Regions from separate parts of the Marinobacter sp. genome, predicted to be linked through region 4. Evidence: predicted binding sites of a transcription regulator. Region 4 holds the regulator's gene; each other region holds the start of a gene.

Region 1 (3,241 bases), 1.4 Mb from region 4:
AAACTCATCCCGATACTCACCCCGGCAGATCAGAGGCTCCTGGATCAGCTTCCAGCGCAACCCGGTGGTAATGCTTTCAATTGCCCGATTGGTGCCCGTGCCGTCATGGCCGGCCCGAATGTAGTAGGCAAAAGGCAAACCCTGGGTTTTCTCAAAGCAGGGATAGTAGCTGCGATCGAAGAAGTCTTTCAGGGCACCACTCATATACCCGAGATTCTCAGTGGTGCCCAGAATGATGGCGTCACAGGCCAGAACGTCTTCAGGGCCCGCATCCAAAGGCGCCATCACCTTTACCTCAACGCTTTCGATGTCTTCATGGCGGGCGCCCTGCTCAGCCGCCTGCCTGAGCTTGAGCGTATTGGGGGAAGGGACGTGAGCGACTATCAATAATCTCTTTTTTGCTTCCATACCGCCTCTGATTTGTATCTGAAGAGCAAGAAACCTGAGCACCTATCGAGTATGAATTCATTGTGACACCACCTCAAACCGACGGAAGAGGCAGCAAACACAGATGTCTATTTTTTGAGCAGCACAGAGGTGAAAATGAATGATCTGTTACGAGAATTTTTGAACATTCTGAACCGATACCCTGCAACGACTTCTGCTTAGTATGAACCAGACAGTTAAGAGGAGGAGAAGTCGATGCGTTTTCTCAACAGCAAAAATCTACAGAATCTCTATCGTCGAATGAAATACCGGAGGTGGATCAAAAGCCAGCTACAACAAGCTGGTGGCGAGGACTACCTCAGGCGCCTGGAAATCGACATCGGCGCTGAACCAGGCCACTTCAGGAGAGAATTGGAAGAAAGGCTAATACCTGAAAAGAAAGTCGAGTGTGGGGATGGCGCGGAAGGTTTACATTGCCACCTGCCGCGCCTGGTATTGCTCAGGAAGGGTTAGAGCAGCTCGCCGTTCGCTTCGGCGGGCGCTTCTTCAGCCTCTTTCTTGGAGACCGGCTTGGGCATCAGCTTATCGCGAACCTTGGCCTCAATCTCATTGGCAATGTCCATGTTTTCTTCCAGGAACTTGCAGGCGTTGGCCTTGCCCTGGCCGATCTTGTCGCCGTTGTAGGCGTACCAGGCCCCGGACTTGTCAACAAAGCCTTCCTTAACGCCCATATCCAGAACTTCCGCCATGTGGTAGATGCCCTTGCCGTACATGATCTGGAACTCGGCCTGTTTAAACGGTGGTGAAACCTTGTTCTTGACCACTTTAACGCGGGTCTCGTTACCAACCACCTCATCGCCGTCTTTCACGGCGCCGATGCGGCGGATATCAAGACGAACGGAAGAATAGAATTTCAGGGCGTTACCACCGGTCGTGGTTTCGGGCGAGCCGAACATCACCCCGATTTTCATACGGATCTGGTTGATGAAGATCATCAGGCAGTTGGCGTGTTTGACGTTACCCGTCAGTTTTCGCAGCGCCTGGGACATCAGTCGCGCCTGCAGACCAACGTGGCTGTCGCCCATTTCACCCTCAATCTCCGCTTTCGGGGTCAAGGCCGCCACGGAGTCCACGATGATCACGTCTACCGCGTTGGAGCGCACCAGCATATCGGCGATTTCCAGGGCCTGCTCACCGGTATCCGGCTGGGAAACCAGCAGCTCATCCACGTTGACGCCCAGCTTCTCGGCATACACCGGATCGAGAGCGTGCTCGGCATCCACAAACGCACAGGTTTTGCCGGCTTTCTGGGCTTCTGCAATCACCTGCAGGGTGAGCGTGGTCTTACCGGAACTCTCCGGACCGTAGATTTCGCAGATCCGACCATAGGGAAGACCACCGATACCCAGGGCTACATCCAGCCCCAGGGAACCGGTGGAGACCGCAGGAATGGCTTCACGGGGCTGATCGCCCATTTTCATGACAGCGCCCTTGCCAAACTGGCGCTCGATCTGCCCAAGTGCTGCGCTCAATGCTTTCTTGCGGTTGTCTTCCATCAGTGCAAACCCTCTGTCGCCCGGGCCACCAACCTCAGATAAAGGCCGGCAGCGAAATAGTGGATCGGGAATCCGTACAGCTTAAACAGTCAATTCCCTGTATATTTGAACAGTATTAAAACATAACCCGCAGAGGAGACCAACCCCCTCGGATGTGAAAGCCGTCAGAGTTCGCCCACAAAATCGTTAACCCCTTGAAGGGCAAAGAGAACGGCTTGTCGGCGAACCTGCTCACGATCACCATCAAAGTGCTTTACCACCGCCACGGTGGAGGCCGGACTGCTACCCCAGGCAAACCAGACTGTGCCCACAGGCTTGTCCTCGCTGCCACCTCCGGGCCCGGCTACACCGCTGATGGCCACGGCAACGTCCGCGTCTGTCGCCACCAGGGCACCGGCCACCATTTCCCGCACCACCGGTTCGCTGACCGCCCCATGTTCATCCAGCGACTTCCGGGTCACGCCCAGCAACCCCTGCTTGGCCTCATTGCTGTAGGTTACCAGCCCGCCAAGCACGTAAGCCGAGGACCCGGCCCGGTCGGTCAGTACCTTGGCAACCCAGCCGCCGGTGCAACTTTCCGCCGTAGCGACAGTACGGCCGGTTCGCAGCAGTCGTTCACCAAGGCGATTGCCTGCCTCTTCCAATTCCTGATCGCTGGCCAGCATAATGACCTCCTTCATTTCATCGCGGCGGTTATTTTCTTACAATTCACGCCTTCATCCAAAGCAAGGCTACCCGGACCCGTTCATGTCAGCAGCTCAGACCGATCTTTCCAAGCACACGCCCATGATGCAGCAGTACCTGAAGATCAAGGGCCAGCACCCCAACGAACTGGTGTTCTACCGCATGGGGGATTTCTACGAGCTGTTCTACGAAGACGCCAAGAAGGCGGCGGAGCTGATGGACATCACCCTCACCGCCCGGGGCCAGTCCGGAGGCAACCCGATCCCCATGGCGGGCATCCCCTATCATTCTTCTGAGGGCTACATTGCCCGGCTGGTTCGGGCAGGTCAATCCATCGCCATCTGCGAACAGATTGGTGACCCGGCTACCAGCAAGGGACCGGTTGACCGTCAGGTGGTACGGATCGTCACCCCTGGCACCCTGAGCGACGATGCCTACCTGGAGGATCGCCGGGACAACCTGCTGGTTGCCATCTTTAACCACCGGGAACAGTTCGGTTTTGCCTCACTCGATATCTCCAGCGGCCGTTTTGCCGTTTCAGAACTGGAGAACCTGGAAGCCCTGCAGGGCGAACTTCAGCGACTGCGCCCGGCGGAAATTCTGATCAGCGAGGA
Region 2 (3,241 bases), 1.1 Mb from region 4:
TCAGCCCCTGTTCCACGGTTTGCCAAACGGCGGGCAGCCCGCCATACAGTTTTTGAAGGCTGCCAATTTCGGCCAGCAGACCATCGGGCGGCACCAACACAATATGGGCCGCATAGCGGTACAGCCAGCGGGCCTGATCTTCCAGAATCCTGGCTTCCTGGGTTTCATCGGCCCGCACCATGCCCAGATCCGGCGCCAGGCTGATGGCGGTTTTCAGGCGCATGCCGCTACGAATACCCTGGCTCCTGGCGTCCGGGCAGGCCTGGATCACCTTCTGGCCAGAGCCTTCAACCACCACCAGGGCGCCCTCATCTTCACGGGTGCGCCGAATATGGTCCAGCACCAGGTGCGGGAAATGCAGATACAGCCAGAGCATGGAGCGTTATTACCCGGTTGAACCCGACCAGGGGCCCCGGACAACCCGGGTGGTTTCACGGAAGGAGAGATCGGCCCGCTGGGCCATGGCCAGTGAACAGCGCTGCCCGGGCCAGCTACCCCGGCGCTTGAGCACATTCACCTTGAGATCCTGCTGCTCCCCCGGTTCCAGCTCCAGCCGCAGGGCAGCCGGAGAATTCTGCCCGGCGTAACATCGTTCCCGGAACAGCACACACACATTGCTCCCGGCTTCGGCGGCCAGTTGCAGGCGACGGACTTCCCGTGAGGCCAGCTTGCCCGGCCAGGCCATGACCAGGCCTGTTACTGGTGAACGCAGACAGTTCTCCAGTGTCCACAGAAAGTCGCCCTCATCGTCGGTATGGATCAGCACCACCTGGTCCAGGTTGACGCCTTCCCGGGCCAGGGCAGGGGCATAGGGCGTATGCGGCGGGTTCAGCCAGAACACACTTTTGCCTTCTTCGCACACCCGTTGCATCAGCGGCAGAAGCAAATGCAGCTCACCAATACCCGGTGCATCCAGCAGGCATTCGCTCAAGGCACCCCGGGGCCAGCCCAGGCCACCGAGCTGGTTATCCAGCACCTGGTAACCGGTGGGCTCCGCCGGCTGTGTGGTCTGGGTGTGGCGGTGCCCCTGCCAGACACGGGCATCCTGCATCAGCGTGTTCAGAAGCTCGCTCATGATGAAAACTCTCAAAATACTGTTTAAATATACAGTATTCTGAAAGTGGCCGGATTTCAAGAGAAGGGTTGATAAAGCGAAGGGCACGACCCACGCTTGTAGTACAGCCATCAACCATGGAGGTTGAAATGAGTGACCTGAAAGCACACAGCTGTGAAGCCTGCAGCCCGAACGCACCAAAGGCCACCGAGGAAGAAAAGCAGCAGCTGCACAAAGATGTTCCAGACTGGGAAATTCTGGAAATTGACGGTGAAGAACAGCTTCACAAGGTCTACAAGCTCAAAAACTTTATAAAAGCTTTGGAGTTCACCAACAAGATTGGCGAACTCGCCGAAGAGGAAGACCACCACCCTGTGATTGTGCTGGAGTACGGCAAAGTCGCAGTCAGCTGGTGGAGCCACGAAATCGGCGGCCTGCACAAAAACGACTTTATCCTGGCAGCGAGAACCGACGCTGCGTTCAACGACATGCAATAACCCGAACTGCGGCGGAACCTGGTTTCCGTCGCTGTCCCATCGACAGTTTCCAGTTCCTGATCCGCCCCACCATCAGGCTCTCTATTGCTTTCGATACTTCGGCAAAAAGCTGGCTGAAATAGCAGTCGCAATATGCACTCTGGCATGCCGAACAACATCGCAAAGAGCTCAACGTGAAGAAGCTTGTTGCAGCCTGAAGTAGCACATAACCAGACCATGCGCCGAATGCCAAAACCTCCGCTTCGCTGGGATTTTGTCACCGATGATGGCGGGCGTTAGGGCTTAATGCGTTTCCGCCAATAGCCAGGTTTTCGGGAGTGGTGAGCAACGGCAATGACTACAGCTCCTTCTGGAAGCTCAATGGCGACTATATCGTATGGGAAACGCTCCAGAATCAAGCGCCTCGCACCGGTATCGCCGGCTTCTTGCGGGAGAAGTGATAAGGGAATGAAGTCTTCTTCAATAACGTCGATGGCAGCATCAACAGCAGCAAAAAACTCGGCTCCGAGTCCAGGCTGCTCATATTCATACCATGCTGCCGCCTCTATTGCTTCCTGCGAGGCCTCTTCCAGTATCCTTACTGTTCGCACTGTTACTGGCCTAACTTTGCTCGCATCTTTGATCGAAATTCTTCACGGCTGAGCAACGTGGCTTTTCCGCTTTTGACCTTGGACACACGGCGAACAATTTCATCGTTCCAAGCCTGTTCGACTGAGTCGTCACGAGGGCCGTCCAGGCTCATGATTAGCTCCCGAGCCAGCGCTGCACGCTCCGACTCGGAGAGAGTCGAAATCTGGGAGCGTAGGTGGTCTAATGTTTCGGTAGTCATGAGGCCTCCGCAAGTGACGATACAAGTATGCTATCCCGATTCAAAGACGCTAACAAGGCGGTCAACGGGACGCTGCACTTCCCCCACTTCAGTAGACACGCATCGATAACTCCTCAACAGGAGAAGAACGATGCCTGCAATGAACACGGGGAAGAAGACCCAAAGGTACAGCATTGAGTTCAAAGTCAAAGCGGTGGAGTGGAGCTACCAGCCCCACCGAAGTGTAAAAGGGGTGGCCGAGGCGCTGGATATTCACCCCTTCATGCTGTCACGCTGGCGAAAGGAATACCGGGAAGGGAAGTTCGCCATGAAGCGGGTCAAGAAAGCACCAGCGGGCGCCAAAGAGCTATTGAAGGAACGGGATGAGATCAATCGTCTGAAACGCCGGATAGCGGAGCTTCAGGAGGAAAATGACATCCTAAAAAAGTTTCAACGTTTTCAGGCAGAGGAACGACGGAAGCGTTCAGATTCGTCTGGAAACACCGGGGACAGCACGGAGTAAAGTCGCTGTGTCGTCACCTGAACATCTCGCGGTCTGGCTACTACGCCTGGGCAAACCGCAAGCCCGGCCAGAGAGCTGCTGAGAATGCTGATTTGCTCTTGAAGATCCGCAGAGTCTATGACGGCAGTAAGGGCCGTTATGGCAGCCCCAGAGTCTATCAGGCTCTTCGTAAAGAGGGCCTGATTGTGGGTGAGAATCGGGTTGCGAGGGTCATGCGAGAATGGGGAATGAAAGCCCGTGTTGCTCGAGTATATCGCCGAATGAAGAAGCTCAGGGAAGACCTGAAAGCCCTGCCTAATCATCGACTGGAGGCCGACAAACCGGCCGCAGCGAATCTGCAATGGAGCAGCGATGTCACC
Region 3 (3,241 bases), 960 kb from region 4:
GCAGACACCTGCGGCGGCGCCATCTTCTCGCCCTTCACCTCTACCCAGGCGTCACCGTTGTCCGCCTTGGCGATTTTGTACGGCACCATCTTGATGTCTTTCTGAACCACGTCGTCTTCAAAACGACGACCGATCAGACGCTTGATGGCGTAAAGGGTGTTGTGCGGGTTGGTTACAGCCTGGCGCTTGGCTGACTGGCCAACCAGGGTCTCGCCATCGTCTGTGTAGGCGATGATGGACGGGGTGGTGCGATCACCCTCGGCGTTTTCAATAACCTTCACCTTATCGCCATCCATGATGGCAACACAGGAGTTGGTCGTTCCCAGATCGATACCGATAATTTTGCTCATTGAGTCACTCCGATTCTTCTGAATGCTTTCCCGGAGGGCATTTGCCTCCGCTGTCGCTATTTACTGGCTATATTGGCGCTTTAATCGGCTTTTCAAGCCTGCTCATCAATTTTTGGTGCATCTTCCGCTTTGGCGACCACCACCATGGCCGGCCGCACAACACGACCATTCAGCAGATACCCTTTCTGAACCACGGCAACCACGCTGTTCGGCTCGGCATCCGGCGCAGGCACCATGGACATGGCTTCATGATGCTGGGGATCGAACGGTTCGCCCACAGGGTTGATCTGCTCAACATTGAATTTCTTCAGGCTGGACATGAACAGACTCAGAGTCATCTCCACGCCTTCGCGAATGGAGGCAACCAGCTCGCCTGATTCCTCGTGACCCTCGGTGCTCTCAACCGCCTTTTCAAGACTGTCTGCAACCGGCAGCAGCTCCTTAACGAACTTTTCCAGGGCAAACTTGTGAGCTTTCTCCACGTCAATCTCGGCGCGGCGCCGAACGTTCTGCATCTCCGCCTGGGAGCGCAACATCTGCTCCTGGAACTCCTGAACCTGGGCCTTGAGCGCTTCTACTTCCGAGCCTTCACCCTCGCCAGCCTCTGCTTCAGCAGACTGGGCTTCCTCTTTAGCAGCCTCGAGGGCTTCGTTCAGTTCCTCGTGCTCATTCCGGTTCTCGTCAGTGCTCATGACTACTCCTGATTATTCTGAAGCGGCCCGCTGTCAGTGGCCGGTTAAACATGGGCTCCGGCCGCGGCGAGCCGGAAAATGTCGTTGCGAACGGATATGGGGCCCGCTCTTCAGGTTTCAACCACCAATGCCTGCAATCCTGAAGAAAATCCCCTCAACAGGTTTGCAAACAGCAAAAACCCTGTATATATTCACAGTAACTGTATACACAAACAGTGTTTTGCCGGTCTCAGGAAGAACGCGGAGGGTATCTGCATGCTGACTCAACTTACGGTTTCCAATTACGCCATCGCCGAACGGGTGGAACTCCAGTTCAGCAAGGGGATGACAGCGCTCACCGGCGAGACCGGCGCCGGCAAATCCATCGTGCTGGACGCTCTCGGGCTGGCCATGGGGGGGCGCGCAGATGCCGGCGCGGTTCGTCATGGCGCCAAGCGCGCCGATATCACAGCCACCTTCGACGTATCTGACATTCCCGAGGCCAGCACCTGGCTGGCAGAGCATGAGCTGGATGACGAGAACGACTGCATTCTGCGCCGGGTAATCAGCAAAGATGGCCGCTCCCGCGCCTACATCAATGGCCAACCCTGCCCGCTGAACCATTTGAAGGAACTCGGCGGGTTACTGATGGACATTCACAGCCAGCACCAACATCAGTCCCTGCTGCGCAAGGAAACCCACCGCAAGCTGGTGGACGAGTTTGCCGGCGTTGAGGCTCTGGCCGCCGACACCCGCGAAGCCTGGAAAACCTGGAACCAGATCCGCCAACGGCTGACCGAGCGCCGGCAGAATGCCGATGAAGCGGAGGCCAAGCTGCAACTGCTGCGTTACCAGGTGGAAGAACTGGACCGCCTGGCACTGGAAGACGGCGAGCAAGAACAGCTGGAACGGGAACAGGCCCAACTGAGCCAGGCAGACACAGTTCTGCACAACAGCCACCAGGCGGCCCTGTTTTGCACGGAAGATGAAACCAGCGCGGCTGATCTGGTTCGCCAGGCACTGCAACAACTGGAACAGCTTCCCGTGGATGTGCCTGCACTGGCCGACACCATCCAGATGCTGAACGAAGCCCAGATCCAGATCAGCGAGGCCGGCGACAACCTGCGCCACTTTGTCGAAGACTATGAGGCCGACCCGGCACGTCTGTCGGAAGTGGAAGAGCGGCTGAGCGCCATTTACCAGATGGCCCGCAAGCATCGGATCACACCCGAGGAATTACCGGAATTGCATCAGCGCCTGAGCGTCGAGCTGGCCGAACTGGACGGCGGCGAAGGCAGCCTGGAACAACTGGAAGCAGAGCTGGAAAGCCAGCGGGCACGCTTCGATGAACTGGCCGGCAAGCTTTCGGAGGCTCGAGCCACGGCGGCTGCCGAGCTGGACCAACGGGTCGCAGCCGAGCTTGCCCAGTTGAGCATGCCCAACATGCAGTTCATTACCCATCTGAATCGGAACAGCGGCGAGGAGCCGGCACCCCACGGGCTGGAAGAGATTGAATTCCTGGTCAGCGCCAATCCGGGCCAGCCGGCTCGACCCTTGGCCAAAGTGGCCTCCGGCGGTGAATTGTCGCGGATCAGTCTTGCCATTCAGGTGGTGGTTGCCCAGACCTCAACCACGCCCACCCTGGTCTTCGACGAAGTGGATGTCGGCATTGGCGGTGGTACGGCCGAAGTAGTTGGCCGACTACTTCGAACCCTTGGCAGCAACGGACAAGTACTTTGCGTGACCCACCTGCCGCAAGTGGCAGCTCAGTGCCACCAGCACCTGTTTGTAAGCAAGTTTACCGAACAGGATGCAACCTTCTCGAAAATCGAGACGCTGGATGACCAGGGCAGAATCAGTGAAGTAGCGCGAATGTTGGGAGGCGTGGACATGACCGAACACACGATCGCACATGCCCGGGAGATGTTTTCAAAGGGGCAGGCAACCCATCACTGAGCCGCGAGCAATTTTCCACTACCCCTCTCGATCCTGAGAGCTGTTGGGGCGGGCCAAAAGCCCGCCCCTTTTTTTCATCAGACTGACTGAACAAGACTCAGGACTTGATAGGCTTTACGTACAGAATCAGGCTGTGGTCAACGATTTCGTAGCCATTCTCTTCGGCGATTTTCTTCTGGCGCTCTTCAATGACCTCGTCGACGAACTCGATTACCTCACCAGTCTGTGTGCAGACCATGTGGTCGTGGTGATCATCTCCAGCCA
Region 4 (3,241 bases):
CACAGACAGTTGAAGAAATTTGCCACCGAAAATGGTATAGTGGCGAATTAATTTTCCGGGGTTACACCCGCGCTGGGGGATTGAAGGTATTCCATGGCCTCGCAATGGCACTCACTGGTTTCGCAAAAGCTCTTTCTCGCCCGCACCCTGCTGGGGCAACTGGACCGGCCAACCGTCGAGGCTGAAGGGCAATCTCCTAACGAAGCAGAACAGGCCTTGCGTAGAGAGGCAGCGATTCAAGGAGCGATTGAACTCCTCCTCAGATCCCGGAAATTATTGCTGGTGATGATCGCCAGGCTGTACCAGAAAAAGTCCGAAGAACCTGCAACTCTGGATGAACTGGCCTCTCTGATCGGACCGGAACCGAATGAAATAGGTCGGCTGAGAGAGCTGGAACAGCGCTCGGGAAGCTGGTGGAACCACATGGAACAACTGGAACGCTCACAGAGCCGACCACCGGCGACCAAAAAAACCGTCAGCGCGGAGAACATCATTGCGGTGTCCGCCGATTCCGGCCCGGATCGATCCGCGACGGCGTTGCTGAAAACACTGAATGCCGTCAAACATTTTGCCGACGATCTGGAAGACCAGCACAGCGAGTGGTAAATCACTCCAATCGCCTGCTTTCCAGATCGTTTTAACTTGAAGGTTTACTGAATGTCACCATCGTTTTTTGAAATCGTGCAACTGACCAACGGCGATTACGCCCTGCGCCGCATTGATGATGACAGTGCGCCGCTGGTAAAGATCTCTTTCTCGGAAGAAGCCCGGGAAATGATGGAAGACCGTGATATGTCCGTCGCCAAAGCAATGATCGCCGCAGGCATTGAGGCTGTGGGCAATGTTGCCCACGATATCGACTGGGAAGATGACGAATTGGACGCTTCAGACGCCCAGCCCTCCTACACTCTCCACTGAGCGACTAACGCTGCCTGAGAACGACCCCGTGACTGCTGCCTTCGGCAGAAGCTTTTTGCAGGGATTCCAGGGCAGCTCGCCCCAGTTTACGGGTCCACATGACCACCGCATGGCACGTACCCGCGCTGAGGGCTCGCTCGGCCAGCTCCTGAGCTGGATAGTCCGGTGTTGAACGAAGCACCAGCAACTCGCCAGCCACGATCCCATGCATTTTTTGCCACTTGCTGACCAATGCCTGAGGCGGGTCGATCCAGGCCAGCCAACGCTTTTCCTGGTTCAGTTGGGTCAGCATGGGCAGCAGCAGCTGGAAGTTTTCTACCTGGCCCTCCGGCAGGATAATTTCCGTTACGTTGCCGGCGACCTTGGCTTCGGTGGGTTCCGGAGAACGTCGGGCGCGAATGACAGAACGTCGCTCGCGGGCGGCGGTTGCCGGCACTGAACAGGACAGAGCATTAGGATTGTAGGCCAGATTCTGATTAAAGCTCATTTGTTCCATAATTCACCCGTTTTCAATCTATCTGAGGCTATCCGGACTGATCAGTGCAGATCAGAGCGGCGGATAACACCGACACCCAGACCTTCGATGAACAATTCCTGCTCTGTCAGGTCTACTTCGATGGGTTCGAATTCTTCGTTCTCGGCAATCAGGTAGACTTTCGAGCCTTCCTTACGGAAACGCTTTACCGTGACCTCATCGCCAACCCGGGCAACGACCACCTGGCCATTGTGAACATCCTGTGTGCTGTGCACCGCCAGCAAGTCGCCATCAAGAATGCCAATATCCTTCATGCTCATGCCCCGAACCCGCAACAGGTAGTCTGCCGAGGGCGAGAAGAACTCAGGCCGGAGAGTGCAGTGATCCTCAATGTGCTCCTGGGCGAGGATCGGACTACCGGCCGCAACCTGCCCGATAACCGGCAAACCCAGATCTTCTTCAGCCTCAGGCAGACGGATACCGCGGCTGGCCCCGGGCACCATCTCGATGGCCCCTTTACGAGCCAGCGCGCGAAGATGCTCCTCTGCTGCATTGGCCGAACGGAAACCCAGTTCCGCCGCGATTTCAGCGCGAGTTGGCGGATAGCCGGTCTCATCGACGTATCGGCGTATGATATCCAGTACCTGTGACTGCCTTGCTGTCAGCTTCATCAAGCTACTCCGCTATATCGGGGCCTGGGCCGGAATTCGCTTTCCGGAAAAACCGCACCGGGCGCCCTGTTTTTTTATACAGTAAACTGACTATATACAGTGTTTTATCCAGTGTAAAGTCAGGCCCATGATTTTCTTGCATTCGCTTAACGATGATGATCTCCAGCCGTGTGATATGGTTAACGCACGAGTCCTCACGAATCAGGGAGCACCATGACCCAAGCCAGTGCCTGCAGGATGCCTGACATCCTGAAGACAAACGAAGGGAAGGAACGCCGGGTTGGCGTCGAGATCGAGCTATCCGGCCTGGGCTACGATGAGCTGGTCACATTGGCCGCCAAACTATTGAAAGGTACCCCGGTACTCCAGTCACGGTACGTGACAGCACTGCAGACAGAACTCGGCGAATTCACGGTGGAGCTTGATTCCGACCCTATCAAGGATCTGGATTTGACCGATGGGCGACTTCCTGAATCGATCAGGGAACTGGGTGGCCAGGCGATGGATGTGATTGATGCGGCCGCAGAGCGTGTTGTGCCCCTGGAAATCATCAGTCCACCCCTGCCATTTTCCAGCCTGGATGCCATCGAATCTCTCGTTGACGACCTCAGGAAGGCCGGTGCGCTGGGCAGCCGGGATGCCATCTATTTTGCCTTCGGACTGCAGCTGAACCCGGAACTGCCGGATCTCAGCCCGGAGACATTGGTCCGCTACTTTCAGGCGTTTGCTGCGCTGTACGACTGGCTCAAGCACCGGCATCAACTGGATGTCAGCCGCAAATTCACGACCTACATCGAACCCTGGCATGGTCGCTACACCGAGCTTCTGATGGAAGATAACTACCAGCCAAATCTCGGCGAACTGATGGAGGACTACCTGGAGTTCAATCCAACCCGCAACCGTGCGCTTGATCTGCTCCCGCTCTTTGCCCATCTGGACAGGGAGCGCCTTGAACGCCATGTTCAGGACCCGAGGATCAAGAGCCGGCCAACCCTGCACTACCGCTTGCCGGATTGCGACATCGATAATCCCGACTGGCATTTTTCCACCGTGTGGAACGATTGGACCGTACTGGAGCAACTGGCCAACAATCCGGACGACCTGGCCGACATGCGGCGACTGTTCCGGGAGCGGCGGAAACTCAACCTGCATAACCTGACCCACAGCTGGCAGGAAA

What was found. Region 4 encodes LexA, which represses DNA repair genes until DNA is damaged. Its sites were predicted from a motif close to CTGTNTNNNNANACAG; they were not measured.
Region 1: the regulator LexA is predicted to act here: its motif matches at 2,041-2,056, upstream of recA (recombinase RecA).
Region 2: the regulator LexA is predicted to act here: its motif matches at 1,095-1,110, upstream of imuA (translesion DNA synthesis-associated protein ImuA).
Region 3: the regulator LexA is predicted to act here: its motif matches at 1,243-1,258, upstream of recN (DNA repair protein RecN).

Annotation. Positions count from the first base shown of each region.
Region 1 covers NZ_OZ245935.1:28,689-31,929, reverse strand. The annotation lists gene ACO06L_RS00160 (flavodoxin family protein) at 1-408, opposite strand, end outside; gene ACO06L_RS00155 (hypothetical protein) at 643-900, shown strand; gene recA (recombinase RecA) at 897-1,943, opposite strand; gene pncC (nicotinamide-nucleotide amidase) at 2,108-2,608, opposite strand; gene mutS (DNA mismatch repair protein MutS) at 2,691-3,241, shown strand, end outside.
Region 2 covers NZ_OZ245935.1:299,503-302,743, forward strand. The annotation lists gene ACO06L_RS01330 (Y-family DNA polymerase) at 1-376, opposite strand, end outside; gene imuA (translesion DNA synthesis-associated protein ImuA) at 386-1,075, opposite strand; gene ACO06L_RS01340 (4a-hydroxytetrahydrobiopterin dehydratase) at 1,204-1,551, shown strand; gene ACO06L_RS01345 (hypothetical protein) at 1,827-2,141, opposite strand; gene ACO06L_RS01350 (addiction module protein) at 2,144-2,380, opposite strand; gene ACO06L_RS01355 (transposase) at 2,520-2,882, shown strand; partial or broken gene ACO06L_RS01360 (IS3 family transposase) at 2,867-3,241, shown strand, end outside.
Region 3 covers NZ_OZ245935.1:2,351,087-2,354,327, forward strand. The annotation lists gene dnaK (molecular chaperone DnaK) at 1-350, opposite strand, end outside; gene grpE (nucleotide exchange factor GrpE) at 443-1,042, opposite strand; gene recN (DNA repair protein RecN) at 1,298-2,977, shown strand; gene fur (ferric iron uptake transcriptional regulator) at 3,075-3,241, opposite strand, start outside.
Region 4 covers NZ_OZ245935.1:1,393,003-1,396,243, forward strand. The annotation lists gene ACO06L_RS06325 (DUF6586 family protein) at 94-606, shown strand; gene ACO06L_RS06330 (hypothetical protein) at 658-918, shown strand; gene ACO06L_RS06335 (cell division inhibitor SulA) at 923-1,414, opposite strand; gene lexA (transcriptional repressor LexA) at 1,456-2,067, opposite strand; gene ACO06L_RS06345 (amidoligase family protein) at 2,278-3,241, shown strand, end outside.